DNA from 2 places in the Oceanobacillus sp. FSL K6-0251 genome. Region 1 is predicted to be linked to the other one. Evidence: predicted binding sites of a transcription regulator. Region 1 holds the regulator's gene; the other holds the start of a gene.
The links. Region 1 encodes NrdR, which represses ribonucleotide reductase genes. Its sites were predicted from a motif close to AACACNATATATNGTGTT; they were not measured.
Positions count from the first base shown of each region.

Region 2: the regulator NrdR is predicted to act here: its motif matches at 2,234-2,251, upstream of MKY45_RS17275 (anaerobic ribonucleoside triphosphate reductase).

Region 1 covers NZ_JBBORS010000001.1:2,688,604-2,696,096, forward strand. Annotated here, with positions in the region: gene MKY45_RS13535 (replication initiation and membrane attachment family protein) at 1-1,302, opposite strand, end outside; gene nrdR (transcriptional regulator NrdR) at 1,321-1,794, opposite strand; gene MKY45_RS13545 (hypothetical protein) at 1,815-2,198, opposite strand; gene MKY45_RS13550 (methyl-accepting chemotaxis protein) at 2,578-4,266, shown strand; gene MKY45_RS13555 (glyceraldehyde-3-phosphate dehydrogenase) at 4,379-5,410, opposite strand; gene coaE (dephospho-CoA kinase) at 5,704-6,306, opposite strand; gene mutM (DNA-formamidopyrimidine glycosylase) at 6,303-7,148, opposite strand; gene polA (DNA polymerase I) at 7,161-7,493, opposite strand, start outside.
Region 2 covers NZ_JBBORS010000001.1:3,467,790-3,475,282, reverse strand. Annotated here, with positions in the region: gene cobA (uroporphyrinogen-III C-methyltransferase) at 1-631, shown strand, start outside; gene MKY45_RS17285 (sirohydrochlorin chelatase) at 716-1,492, shown strand; gene MKY45_RS17280 (precorrin-2 dehydrogenase/sirohydrochlorin ferrochelatase family protein) at 1,492-2,106, shown strand; gene MKY45_RS17275 (anaerobic ribonucleoside triphosphate reductase) at 2,300-4,177, shown strand; gene nrdG (anaerobic ribonucleoside-triphosphate reductase activating protein) at 4,174-4,638, shown strand; gene MKY45_RS17265 (cation-translocating P-type ATPase) at 5,026-7,493, shown strand, end outside.

The sequences.
Region 1 (7,493 bases):
AGCTTCAATTTCCTGCTGCTCTTGTTCGCTTATATTGCTGTCTGTTGTATTTTTTGATGGTGTCTTTTTCCGGTTATTAAACCAGTCCGGAACAACTTCTTTTTTATAGTTGTTATTATAATTATAATTATTACTTTTCCTTGGTTTACTTTTGGATGATTTATATTTTTCCTGTTCTTGTTTAGCAAAGTTCATGGCATCTTTTGCTGTTTTCAATCCAACTCTTGACCAATGGCCCGCAATGGTTTCCATATACGCTTTAGACAGCTTCATATTGGATTGCAGCAGAACATAATGAATCAGTACATTCATGACAGGAGCTGGCAGCCCCTGTTTAGTCATCACTTCCCGGACTACTTTAATATCCTGCTCCGAAGCATGGTTTCCGTCAGATAAATCCTCCAATAACTGCTTTGGTGATATGTTCTCCAGCTCGTGAATCAGCTGCTCTTCTTTTGTCGCAGGCTGCTTCATAGAAACTTGTGTATCAACAGCTGCCATTTTTTCGTTTAAACGGATAGCCTGTCCATTATTACGGGAGATAAACATATCATGGCAAGCAGATTTAAATTCTTCCTGATTCAATTGGTTATCTTCATCAAGTGCCCATAAAAGTGCTTTTTCTATTTCTATACTTTCTGCATCATATAATACCTTCATCTGATAAATGAGTTTTTTATTTACAGAATGTAAAACTTTTTCAGCCGGAATAAACCGCTGACGAAGCGACTGTTCTATCCATGAAAAATCCATTAAATCCGTTTCTCTATTTTCTTTTTCATTTTCCATATTCAGAACAGCAGACGAAGAAGGTGTAATCGTATCAAACACTTCATTAAAATCAGCTGTTACCTCTTCCCCATAAGCAATGCTGTCCTTTACATAACGAGCATAAAGCTCATTATATTTCTGTTCTCCTATATGATGTAATAATAGCTGGGACAGCATAGGTTCTCCAAAAAATTGATTGGGGGAATAAGGACGCTGCACACTATAAGTATAATAATCTCTGTTGTCCTCTCTTCGTTTATAGGTCTTTAATAACCCGATAGCTTCCAATTTTATACGTGCACGGTAAATATTATCCAGCGTTAAATTCAAATATGTCATTAATGTATGATGTGTCTGCGCTTTTTGCGCATAATCTACCTCATAAAATAATGTATAGTATAACGAAATTGCCTGAACCCCAATCAACGGCTGATAAAAATGCGTCAATGATGCATTAAAATCAATGAAAGGCTGTTCATCCATAACAACATGGTACCCATCAATAGGAAGGATTTTTCCGATTACATTCATTTCAACCCATCCTTTATTTTATTCTTCCTGTGTTTGTTTATCTGTCTTGATAATTTCTTTCAACTCATCCAAGAAAACAGTTATATCCTTAAATTGACGATAGACAGAAGCAAACCTGACATAAGATACTTCATCCACCTCAGCAAGTCTTTCCATCACCATTTCGCCTACATTATGACTGGAAACCTCTGAGTTCCCTTCATTCCGTAATTTCTTTTCTACATCTAAAGCAATATTTTCTATCGTATCTATCGCCACAGGGCGTTTCTCACAAGCTCTGATAATCCCTCTGGTAAGTTTTTCCCTTGAAAACTCCTGACGCATGCCATCTTTTTTCACAACAATGAGTGGTACTTCTTCAATCCGTTCAAAAGTGGTAAAACGAAATCCGCACTTCTCACATTCCCGGCGTCTGCGTATAGCTGCTCCCTCTTCAATTGGACGAGAATCTAACACTTTCGTATTTTTATTATTGCAGTTAGAACAACGCATTTCGTTCACTCCTTCTTCATTTACCCTTCTATTAATGGTAATTGTTCATTCACATGCTGATACATTCTTTTTATGATTTTATTACTGTAACCAAAATCTATCTGGAGAGGTGTTTCTGTAGTCACTGAAAAGTCAAGCGCTGTATAATACGGCCGGACCATAATGACTGTAGCAATAATGAAAACTTTTTTACCTCGTTTACTGACAGCACTAATCTCCCCATGCTGCTCCGAGCTGGCATGAATCGAAAAGTCAGAGCTTCCATTAAAATACGTCTCTAGTTCCTGAATAACAGTATTCTTACTCGCTTTATAATATCTGGTTTTTAAGCTTGCATCTATATGATGATCACTTGTTTCTGCATGATTACTAAAAAAACGTTTCATTTTATACCCTATTGACATAAACATACACATCCTATATTTATCGCTATAAAAAACTATTCTACAAGCATCTCTTTTCTCTGTAAACAGCATTGCAGCGTATTTATTCTACCGTATCTTCCAATTCTTTTAAACATATAAATACATACATATATGTATATATTATTTTAACATGATTTGTACATTTAAACTACTTTACCAAAATAGAGTAAACTGCGGATTTAATATAAGCACATTAAAAAGACATTTATAGAACATAAACCCGTTTAAATTTCTTGGTATTATTCTCATGAAATAGTCATAAAGACTTATTACATATTGTTCAACAACAACCGATAAAGTAATTAAGAAAGCCATTATCCATAAAGATGTCATTTTAAAAAAGAAGGAGTATGTTTTAATGAGTGTAGGAAAGAAATTGAATTTATCTTTTACTGTATTAATTGTTTTATTGGCTGTTTCTGTTGGAAGCAGCATCATGAATTTGAAAAACATTGAAAATGATGTAGGGGAGGCAATGGATTCACGCCTGGAGCAGCTTATATTAATTGAAAATATCCGCTATGATGTTGCGATGCAGGCGCTCCATACCCGTTCAATGATTTTAGAACCGGAGGAAGATATCCATAGAGAGAATCTTATAGCTGTCGCTGCAGACCTTGACGGCAATTTAGATGAATTACAAGGCTATTTAGCATCTGAGGAAATGAGATCATATTGGGATCAGGCTAATGCCCCGAATAATGATTTCAATGAGGCAATGCCAGATATTATAGCTGATGTGGAAAATGGGAATATCGAAGAGGCGACAGAAATCGTCAATACAACTGTACAGGATATCAATACTGCTATGCTTGATGCAGCTGAAGAAATGGAAATCTATCAAACTGGACAAATGGATAATATCGATAGCGAAATAAGCTCTGCCATTGTTACTGCCCAGGTTATTTCATTCGTTGTTCTGGGTGCAAGTATACTCATTGGTATTGGTTTAATGTTCTATGTTCGCCGTTCTATCACAGCCCCATTAGTAAGTGTCATGGATGTTGCAAGGAAATTTGGTGATGGTGATCTATCTGCAGAGGATATAGCTGTTAAATCTAAAGATGAACTAGGTCAGCTGGCTGCAATTTTCAATGCTTCTAAAAATAATACCCGGGACTTAATTATGCGTATTCAACACAATGCGGAACAGCTGGGTGCATCATCCGAAGAGCTTTCAGCAAGCGCTGAAGAAGCATCTGCAACAACGGAAGAAGTGACGAAGCAGGCTGCGGAGACTGCGGAAACTTCTCAAACTGCAGCACACGCCGCAAATGAAAGCTCCATTGCAATGGGAGAAACCGCTCAGGGTGTTCAGCGAATTGCTGAAGCTGCGCAGTCACTTCATGCTTCTTCCAGCGAAACAAGTGAAGCCGCACAAAATGGAACATTGGTTATCGGGGACGCTCAGCAGCAAATGAATCACATAAATGAATCTGCTTCTTCTGTCAATGATCTTGTGCTGAAACTGGCAAAACAAACCGAAGAAATTGAAAATATTACGAAGGTCATTACTGATATCACAGATCAAACCAATCTATTAGCATTAAATGCAGCGATTGAGGCAGCCCGTGCAGGTGAACAAGGAAAAGGTTTTTCAGTTGTAGCAGATGAAGTACGCAAGCTAGCTGAGCAATCCAAAAAATCAGCCAGCTCTATTAGTCTGTTAACCACAGAAATCAAAAATGATACAGAAAATGTGGAGAAAGCCATGCAAACTGCTTTACCTGCTGTTCAAAAAGGAGTAGAGGTTATTACTGAGGCCGGAACATCTTTTGAAGCGATTGTGACTGCTGTCCAAGGAATGACACACGAAATCCAGGAGGTTTCAGCAACCTCACAGGAGCTTTCAGCAAGCGCAGAACAAGTTTCTGCCTCCGTTACAGAAATTTCAACCGGATCACAGGTCATGTCTGGCAATATTGACACGATTGCCGCTTCAATGGAAGAACAATCTGCAACGATGAATGAAGTTGCCCATGTCGCCACCTCCTTAAGTGAAACTGCTCAAGGATTGCAGGAGGAGACACAGAAATTTAAAGTATAAGACAGAAAAACATCCGCATAAACGCTCAAGCGGATGTTTTTCTGCTGTTATAAGAATCTCTTTTCGGGAAAAAGGAAGCTGATATAGAAACCCGCTTCCCTTTTATATCGTTCTATGATGTTAAACGCACTTTCTGTTCCAGTCTATAACCTACATAGCTGACTAAATCGACAACACGTTTAGAGTAGCCCCATTCATTATCATACCAAGCAATAATCTTTAATTTATTATTATCCATCACCATCGTGGAGAGCCCATCAATGGTTGCAGAATAAGTGCTTGTAGTATAATCAATAGAAACCAGAGGTTCATCCGAATATTGAATAATCCCACGCATACTTCCTTCTGATGCTTGTTTGAATAAAGCATTCACTTCTTCTATCGTAACATCTTCTTCAATATCAATTACTAAATCTACCAATGATACATTAGGTGTTGGTACACGCAATGCCATTCCATGTAATTTACCTTTCGTCTGAGGCAGCACTTCTGCAAGCGCTTTAGCAGCCCCGGTCGTTGTCGGAATGATAGACTGCGTGCAGCTTCTTGCCCGGCGTAAATCTTTATGCGGATTATCAATATTCTTTTGATCATTTGTATATGCATGAACAGTCGTCATTAATCCGTTCTTTATCGTAAAGTGGTCATCAATTACTTTAACCACAGGAGCTAAACAATTGGTTGTACAAGATGCATTCGAGATAACATCATCTAATTCTGGATTGTAATCATTTTCATTTACACCAATAACAATTGTCTTATCCACTTCTTTTCCAGGAGCGGTGATGACTACTTTTTTTGCTCCAGCCTGCAGATGACGCCCAGCTGCCTCTTTTGTGTTAAATTTGCCAGTTGCTTCGATAACAACGTCAATTTCAAGGTCTTCCCATGGTAATTTTTCCGGTTCTCTGAAATTCACCAAAAGAACTTCCTTCCGGTTAACAATCAATTTATTCGGCAGCGCTTGCACTTCTCCATTAAAAGGACCATGGACACTATCATATTTAATTAAGTGAGCAAGCGTTTCTGAAGGATAGCTCGCATTAATGGCAACAACTTCTAAATGCTCCTCTTCCATTGCTTGACGAAAAACCATTCTACCAATTCGACCAAAACCTGTAATTGCAATACGCGTTTTTTCCATAAGCACTATCTTCCTCCCGAAAATGTTATACTTTTTATCTTTTGTTGTAATTAGTATAACACATATAAAAGAAAGTGTGTCATTAAATATTAAAATGTTTCACACATTTTTTGAATATCCTTTGTAAGGAACAGATGGATGACCATTTAAACAGGGGGATACATATTTTGACCATGACAAAGATTTTTTTATCTTCTTTTTTCCAGAACCATTTTCAGCATTTCTTTTTCTGATATAAAAAGACACTATCTGAACGGTGTAATTTACCGTTCAGATAGTGTCTTTTCACTCACCTATTCCATTACTTCCCATTTTTTCAGCAAATCAAATAATTGCTTCTTGCTTTCTTCCACGGAATGATTATTATCAATTACTTCATCAGCAAGCTTTGCCTTTTCTGCTAATGGCATCTGTGATTTAATCCGGTCCATTGCTTCCTGTTCACGAAGCTGATTTCTTTCCATTAAACGCTCTAACTGTGTTGCTTCATCTACAAACACGACGACTGTTTTATCCGCTAAAGAAGCCAGCTTGCCTTCAAACAGCAGCGGGATATCCAGCACAATGCATTTTTCTCCCTGCTCTGTGTACGTTTCTTTTTTCGCCAGCATCCGTTGGCGGACAGCCGGGTGAACAATTTGGTTTAATTGTTCTCTTTTTTCTTCATTTGAAAAAATAATAGATCCCAGCTTCGGGCGATCAATCGACCCATCTGCGCCTACTATGTCTTTGCCAAATACCTCGATAATCTTTTTATAAGATGCTTCTCCAGGCTCCACGACTTCTCTCGCTATCACATCCGCATCGATTACCGGGATATCTAATGCTGTAAACATTTTCGCTACCGTGCTTTTCCCGCTGGCAATGCCTCCGGTCAATCCAATCACTAAACTCATAAAACATTCACCTTTTTTTGCGGCTGGCAATGAAGACATAGATGCGTTCCCCGTCCGCCAACCTTCATTTTTATAATTTCTTCTCCGCAGGTTTTACATGGCTTCTTATCTTGACCGTAAACATATAAAACCTGTTGAAACATTCCCATATTCCCTTGGCTGTCTACGTAGCTTCGGATGGTCGTACCACCAGCTTTCACAGCTTCTTGAAGAGTTTCAATGGCTGCAGAACGAATAGCAGACGCTTCTTTTTTTGTCAGTTCATTGCATTTTGTTAACGGGTGGATCCCGGAACGGAATAACGTCTCGTCAACATAAATATTTCCAAGCCCCGTGACCAGATTTTGGTCCAAAAGCGCCGTTTTAATAAACCGGGAGGATTTTTTCAGCTTTTCGTAAAAATAATCCGTCGTAAATGCTTCTTCAAACGGCTCGGGGCCAAGCGCAGCTAAAGGAGCCTGCGTGAATTCACTCCCTTTGGCCAATAAATGCATGGTTCCAAACTTACGAACATCGTTATAACGCAATGTCTCTCCATTCTTTAAATGGAAGACAACATGCGTATGCTTTTCTATCTCTTCTCCCGGCTGATGCAAACTATATTTGCCTTCCATCCTTAAATGAGATACAAGAACATATTCATCTAGATAAAAAAGCAGAAACTTTCCTTTTCTTTTAATTTGTTGAAAGGTTTGTCCTTCCAGCAGATGCTTGAATACCTCTGCATCATCCGGCTGTTTTATTATATTTGCCCAAAGAACATCTGCTTTTTCAATCGTCTTTCCTTGAACAAGCAATTTTAACGTCTCTTTAATGGTTTCTACTTCTGGTAATTCCGGCATTTTCCCTTCCCCTTACTTCGCGTCAAACCAGCTTTCTCCATAAGAATAATCGACCTTGAGCGGAACAGAAATGTCAACCGTTTTTTCCATCATTTCTGGAACGATTTCCTTTAAGATTTCAATCTCGTCTTCCGGTGCTTCTAATATCAATTCATCATGGACCTGTAATAAAAGCTTGGCCTGCAGTTTTTCTTGTTTCATTCGATGGTCTAAATCAATCATTGCTTTTTTGATTACATCCGCTGCACTTCCCTGAATAGGTGTATTCATCGCTGTTCTTTCCGCAAAACTGCGTACATTAAAGTTCCTGCTCGTAATATCAGGCAAGTAACGGCGACGGTTCAT
Region 2 (7,493 bases), 780 kb from region 1:
GATGCAAAAGAAAAAGCATCTGTTGAAAAAAGCCGATATTCCGGCAAATCGGGATCTTCTTTTTTTATCACCGGCAAGTGTGGACATTTTCTTCGAGTCTCTGCAGGCAAATAAAATCGATATTCGAAGGATTCAAGGTGAATTCTATGGAATTTCTAAAAAAACAGTAAAGGCCATAGAATCCTATCATTGTTTTGGAAAAGAAATAGCAGAACGGAGCCCCGACGCTTCCCCGCTGGTAATATTAGGAGACCCGGAAGGCTTCCATCGAAAAGAGCAGCGTTATCCATTCGTATTTGAGCCTGATTTCATTGCTACGCATAGCTTTATTCGTGTGCAGCAGACGGAGCAAACGTTCAGCCGTCTTCAGGAGGAGGAGCGTATCGAAACGATCATTTTTCCTAATGCGCGTTCTGTGAAAACAGTGACGGAAGGGTTTCAAGCTTGTGGAGAAACGCCAGAAAACATTAGTACCTATGCACGCGTGATTTGTTTTGGAGAAAAATCAAAGCAGGCTGCTGTCAAAGCAGGGTATGCTGTTTCGGAGGTATTATCTGAACCGACCGAAGAAGCACTGCAGGAAGTTCTTTTGCAAAAAGAAGCTCCGCTGGCTGCAGCGGCCTTTTCTTAAAATTTTTAAGTTTTACAATTAATATCGTTCATTAAGCAGAAATTTGCTAGACTTGAAAGAGAATGAGAGGAAGGGGAATACAGGATGCAGGCTATTTTATATATCGGGCATGGAAGCCGGGTACAACGGGGGAATGAGGAGCTTCTGGCTTTTGTAGACAGAGCGAAGAAAAAAAATCCGCAGATTCAGATACAGGAAACCTGCTTTATTGAACTTGCTTCACCATCCATCCAAACAGGCATCGACAGCTGTGTCCGGCAGGGAGCAGCACAGATTGCAGTTGTGCCGGTTCTATTGCTTTCAGCTGGGCATGCAAAGCAGGATATCCCAAAAGAAATAGGGCAGGCAGAAAAACGCTATCCAGACGTAACCTTTACCTATGGAAAGGTGATGGGAGTAGATCCGACAATCATTGATTTACTAAACAAACGCCTGGAAATGGGAGGACTGAAGCAAACCGGTAAACCGCCTGTGTATGAAGAACGCGAACCTGCTTCTGTATTACTTGTCGGGCGGGGCAGCAGTGATCCGGATGCCAATAGCGACCTTGCCAAAATTGCACGCTTATTATGGGAGGCAGCTCCGGTAAATGAAGTAAATACATGTTATCTGGCAGCAACCCGTCCTACATTGGATGAGGGGCTGGAGCAATTGCTTAAAAGTCCTAATTCGGTGGTGTATGTTGTCCCCTATTTGCTATTCTCCGGTGTATTAATGAGGGAGCTGCGCCAGAAATTAGATGAACTGTCTGAACGGACAGATAAACAATTTATTCTTTGTCCGTACTTAGGATTTGATGATCAGCTCGTTACAGTCCTAGTCGATCGAGTCAATACATTGCTGAAAGGAAGAGTCAGCTGATGCACATGCCGCTTTTTTTAGAGGTGAAGAATCAGACCGTCATTGCAGTCGGCGGAGGAGCTGTTGCAGCGAGAAAAATACGTCATTTTTTAGATGCTGGAGCTGCTATCACTATCATTGCGCCGAAGCTTCATCCATTTTTGCAGCAGCTTTATCAAAAAGGAAAAATCAAGTGGCAGGAAAGAGAGGTTCACGAGGGAGAACATTTTAATTGTCTATTTCTTTTATTGATGACAGATAAGAAAGAACTGAATGTGTCCCTTTATGAAAACAAACAGCCGCATCAGCTGGCTTATGTTGCAAATGATGCCATGAAAAGTGATGTATCCTTTCCTGCTGTTCTACAAAGGGGAGCGCTAAGCCTTGCGTTGTCCACCGGCGGTGCGAGTCCAATTTATGCAAAACAGTTAAAAAATAAGCTGGCGGATCAGCTGCCAGCAGAAATAGAAGCTGATCTTATCTTTCTTGATCAGGCAAGAAAAAGAATCCTCACCCTGCCTTTAACACCCGAGCAAAAAAAGCAGATTCTGCAGAAAATTACAGAAGAGGAATTCCTGCGGCAGGGTAACCGGCAGCAGCTTCTGGAAGAAATGCTTGAAACGGTTCAAAAATGACTTAAAAAATTCATAATCGGGATAGAGAATGAGAAGAAAAAGTGGTAAAAGTCATAAAATATCCATTTGAACTTCTTTCTAACCTCCTTTACCATAGAACTATATATAGTTCTGCTTTGTTTTTAAACATACTATATATAGTTTTTGAGTGCGTTGAAACGTATTTGCGGAGACGAAGAAGGAGGAATAGAAGATGGCGGAAGTAATGACTGCTCCTGAAAGTACAGAAGCAGATTTAATGCAGGATTTTCAAGAGATTGTATCCAGCACCAATCAGGATTTAATACAGGAGAATGCCAATGTGGACGGGAAATCACCATGCGGGCAGATGAACAAGTTTGCTAGTGAAAGTGCAAAACTTTATGCGAAAGAAAAGATGTTGAGCCGAGAAGCGAAGCAGGCAATGGAGGATAATTATATTCATATTCATGATTTAGATTATATGCCCACGGGGACAGCGACCTGCTGCCAAATTCCTTTAGGAAAATTGTTGGAAAAAGGGTTTAACACAGGGCATGGACATATGCGCTCCCCACAAAGCATTCTGAGTGCGATGGCATTAGCGGCAATCGTTTTTCAAAGCAACCAAAATCAGCAGCATGGTGGACAGAGCTTCCAGGCGTTTGATTATGATTTAGCGCCGTTTGTGAAGAAGTCCTATCAAAAGCGGCTGCATAGATTACAGCAATATCAGCTTCCCCTTGCTCCACAGGAATTGGAGAAGTTAGCTTGGGAGGAAACGGACCGGGAATGCTACCAGGCCTGTGAAGCGTTTATTCATAATTTGAACAGCCTCCATTCCAGAAGCGGCGGTCAGGTTCCATTTACGTCAATCAATTATGGAACAGATACAAGCAGAGAAGGAAGACTGATTATAAAAAATCTTCTTTTAGCTACACAGGCTGGTTTAGGAAAAGGGGAGACACCAATTTTTCCGATTCAAATTTTTAAAATGAAAAAAGACGTTAATTTTTATAAAGCGGATCCAAACTATGATTTGTATCAGCTGGCTTTGGAAACAATAGCAAAAAGGCTTTTTCCAAACTTCAGCTTTATCGATGCGCCATTCAACTTCGTTTATTATGAAGAAGGAAATCCGGATTCGGAAGTAGCTTATATGGGCTGCCGTACGCGTATTATGGCTAATCGTCATGGAGAAGAAAATAGTCTCGGGCGCGGCAATATCTCCTTTACCAGTATTAATTTAGTGAAAATAGCGCTGACCTCATCAACCGTCGAGGCATTTATGGCGAAATTAGAGGTCTATACGGAAATGGTCATTCGTCAATTGTATGAACGGTATGTATTTCAGGCAAATAAACTTGTGAATAACTTCACTTTTTTGCATGGAGAAGGCGTCTGGACAGGCAGTGACGAATTAAATCCAGAGGATACATTGGAAGAGGTATTGAAGCAGGGGAGTTTAAGTGTTGGTTTTATTGGCCTGGCGGAGTGTTTAAAAGCATTGACAGGTAAGCATCATGGAGAATCAGAACAGGCGCAGGAGCTGGGAGAAGAGATTGTTGCCTTTTTACGGAAGAAATGTGACGAGGCTGCAGAAGACTATGATTTGAATTATTCGCTGATTGCAACACCGGCAGAAGGGCTGAGTGGCCGATTTGTGAAGCAGGATTGCAAGGATTTTGGAAAAAGAGACGGAATTACAGACAGAGATTATTATACAAATTCGTTTCATATTCCTGTGTACTATCCGATTCGAGCTGTGGAGAAAATAAAACGGGAAGCTGTCTATCACCCATATACCAATGCGGGTCATATCACTTATATTGAAGTAGACGGAGATGTCAGCAAAAATATAAAAGCTATCGACACCCTTGTGAAAACCATGGCTGAAAGCGGGATTGGCTATGGCAGTGTAAACCATCCGGTCGACCGCTGTCAAAGCTGCGGCTATACCGGAACGATCGATAACGCGTGTCCAAGCTGTCAAATCGCGGATGAAAGACAATTTGACCGGATTCGCCGTATTACCGGCTATCTGGTAGGAACAATGGATAAATGGAATACAGCAAAAGCATCGGAAGAACGAGACAGAGTGAGGCATGTATGATGGAAACAGCACGGATTTTATCCATTTATCATGATTCAGTCGTTGATGGAGAGGGCTTACGTACGGTTATTTTCTTTGCCGGCTGTCCCCATTACTGCAAGGGATGCCATAATCCAAGGTCCTGGAATATACGGAATGGCAAGGAGATGGATGTGCAGCAGATTGTCGAGGAGGCATGGAATCCATTGACAGATATTACGTTAAGCGGCGGAGATCCATTTTACCAGGCACAGGCTGCAGCAAGTATTGCCAGACAATTGAAGGAGCTTGGGAAAAATATATGGGCGTATACTGGATGGACGATCGAAGAGCTGCGTGAGAACAAAGATCCGCATCAGCTGGAGCTTCTTAACTATGTAGATGTGCTGGTGGACGGACCATTTATATTGGCTGAGCGGGATTTAACCTTATCCTTTCGTGGCAGCCGGAATCAGCGGATTATTGAGATGGGGAATGAGTAGAAGTAACATCGGCAGAAAAACTGACCAGAGACAAGGTCAGTTTTTTTGATGGGCAAAAACTGACTGTTGCAAAGTCTATATTGGCTTTTGGCAGATTAGAGTATATCCAAGCAAGCATAAAAGGAAAAAGAAGTATATAATAGCTTCCATAGCAGCAGGATAAGTTAAATCATTTTTAAAAGATAAATATGAAGATTTTGTAAAGATTCCTTCTTTTCTGCAGTAATAAGGTTTCAATCGAATGAAAAAAGGCAATAGCTCAAGATAAAGAAAAACCTTTCATTGCTGTATTATTTTGAAAATGGGGATGGAATGTGTTGAAGAATGCAAAATAAACAATAAATGCACTCTATAATTGAAAAATGAACAAGCAGGGAGATTTTGAAAATGGAAATGTATCAAAAAAAAGCTGCAGATGTTTTGGAAGAATTAGAGGCTTCCCAACAGGGGCTATCAACCGAAGAAGCAGCATCCAGACTGGATCAATACGGATATAATGAGATAGCGGATAAAGAAAAAGTACCGACGTGGAAGCTTTTTTTAGAGACCTTCAAAGATCCGATGGTTATTGTCCTGTTAGCGGCGGCTGCAGTACAAATATTGATTGGAGAATGGGTAGAATCCATTATTATCTTTTTGGTTCTACTGATTAACTCGGTAATCAGCGTGGTACAGACGAGAAAAGCGGAAAGCTCGCTGGAGGCATTACGGGATATGTCTGCCCCTGATGCGAATGTGATGCGGGATGGAACCGAAAAAACAATCGCTGCCAAAGAGCTTGTTCCCGGTGATATTGTCTACTTAGAAGCGGGAGACTATATACCTGCGGATGGACGTATGCTGGAAAGCGGCTCTTTACGAGTAAATGAAGGAATGCTTACCGGCGAATCGGAGGCGGTAGAAAAGAACACCGATATCATTGAGAACGAGGCTGCTTTAGGAGACAGACTAAATATGGTGTACAGCAGCTCTTTGGTTGTTTATGGACGGGGAACCTTTGTAGTTACCGGTACAGGAAACCAAACAGAGGTCGGTAAAATTGCCGATATGCTTTCTACTGCAGAGCAGAAAGAAACGCCGTTACAACAGAAATTAAACAGCTTCAGCAAGAAGCTCGGTGTCGGCATTTTGATTTTATGTATTGCTATTTTTGCTGTTCAGGCAGCACGTATTTGGTTCGGCGGCGGTGAGGCAGATACAACCACTGCATTATTAAATGCGCTGATGTTCTCGGTAGCTATCGCAGTTGCTGCTATCCCTGAGGCTTTGCAATCGATTGTTACTATTGTCTTATCTGTCGGCACAAATAAAATGGCAAAGCAGCATGCCATTATTCGTAAGCTGCCAGCTGTAGAGACGCTTGGATCTACACGGATTATTTGTACAGACAAAACAGGGACACTGACCCAAAATAAAATGACCGTTACCGATGATTTTATCCCTTTTCATAAAAATGAACGTTTACCGGAGAATCCGGATGAATGGGATAAGTCCGAGAGATTTCTTGTCTATATTGCAGCCCTTTGTAATGATTCGTATATTAATCAGGAGAACCAAGAGATTGGCGATCCGACGGAGGTTGCTTTAATTCAATTTGCGGATAAACATGCGCACAGTTATCAGGAATTACGAAAAAAATATCCACGGGAAGCAGAACTGCCCTTTGATTCTGACCGCAAGCTGATGTCCACTGTTCACCATATGGACGGGGAACGTCTGTTATTTGCCAAGGGCGGTCCAGATGTAATGTTTCATCGCGCAAGTCATGTGCTGCTCGATGGTGAGGAACAGCCATTGACCGATGATTTGCTGGAGCGGTTTGAAGGAGCCAATGAAGACTTCTCCAACCAGGCTCTGCGCGTATTGGCTTATGGTTATAAACGCTTGCCTGATAATCAGACAGATATTACGTATGAGGATGAGCGGGATTTTGTGTTAGTCGGGCTGACTGCGATGATGGACCCGCCAAGGGAAGCGGTGTACGGATCGATTGAAGAAGCAAAAGCAGCCGGGATCCGGACCATTATGATTACCGGCGATCATAAAACTACTGCCCAGGCAATTGGGCGGGATATCGGCTTAATGGAAAATGATGATATTGCAATCACAGGAAAAGATCTCGATAAGATGTCAGAGGAAGAATTAGAGGACAAAATTGAGCAGATTTCCGTTTACGCCCGCGTATCACCTGAAAATAAAATAAGAATTGTCCGAGCCTGGCAGCAAAGAGGTGCTGTAACAGCCATGACGGGTGACGGAGTGAATGACGCTCCTGCTTTAAAACAGGCGGATATCGGTATTGCGATGGGAAGCGGAACGGATGTATCCAAGGATTCGTCGGCAATGATTCTGACCGATGATAATTTTGTATCTATTGTTAATGCTGTTCAGGTCGGGAGAACCGTATTTGATAATATTAAAAAAGCAATCGGTTATTTATTTGCCGGGAATCTTGGAGCCATCCTCGCGATTCTGTATGCTGTTATCTTCAATCTGCCGAATCCATTTACAGCGTTGCAGCTCTTGTTTATTAATTTAGTCAATGACTCGCTGCCTGCAATTGCGTTAGGTGTGGAAAAATCAGAGGCAGGCGTGATGAAGCGGAAACCGCGTCCGGTTAACGAAGGTATATTTGCCGGCGGTACGCTGCGGACTGTTTTGACAAGAGGGATTTTAATTGCTGCTGCTGTTGTTATTTCTTTCTATATTGGTTTGTCCCATTCCAATGAAATGGGTGTGGCGATGGCATTTACGACGTTGATTATGTCACGTACCCTGCAGACCTTTGCTGCACGTTCGAATACACAGACATCGATTAAAATTGGCTTCTTCTCTAATAAATATGTGATAGGAGC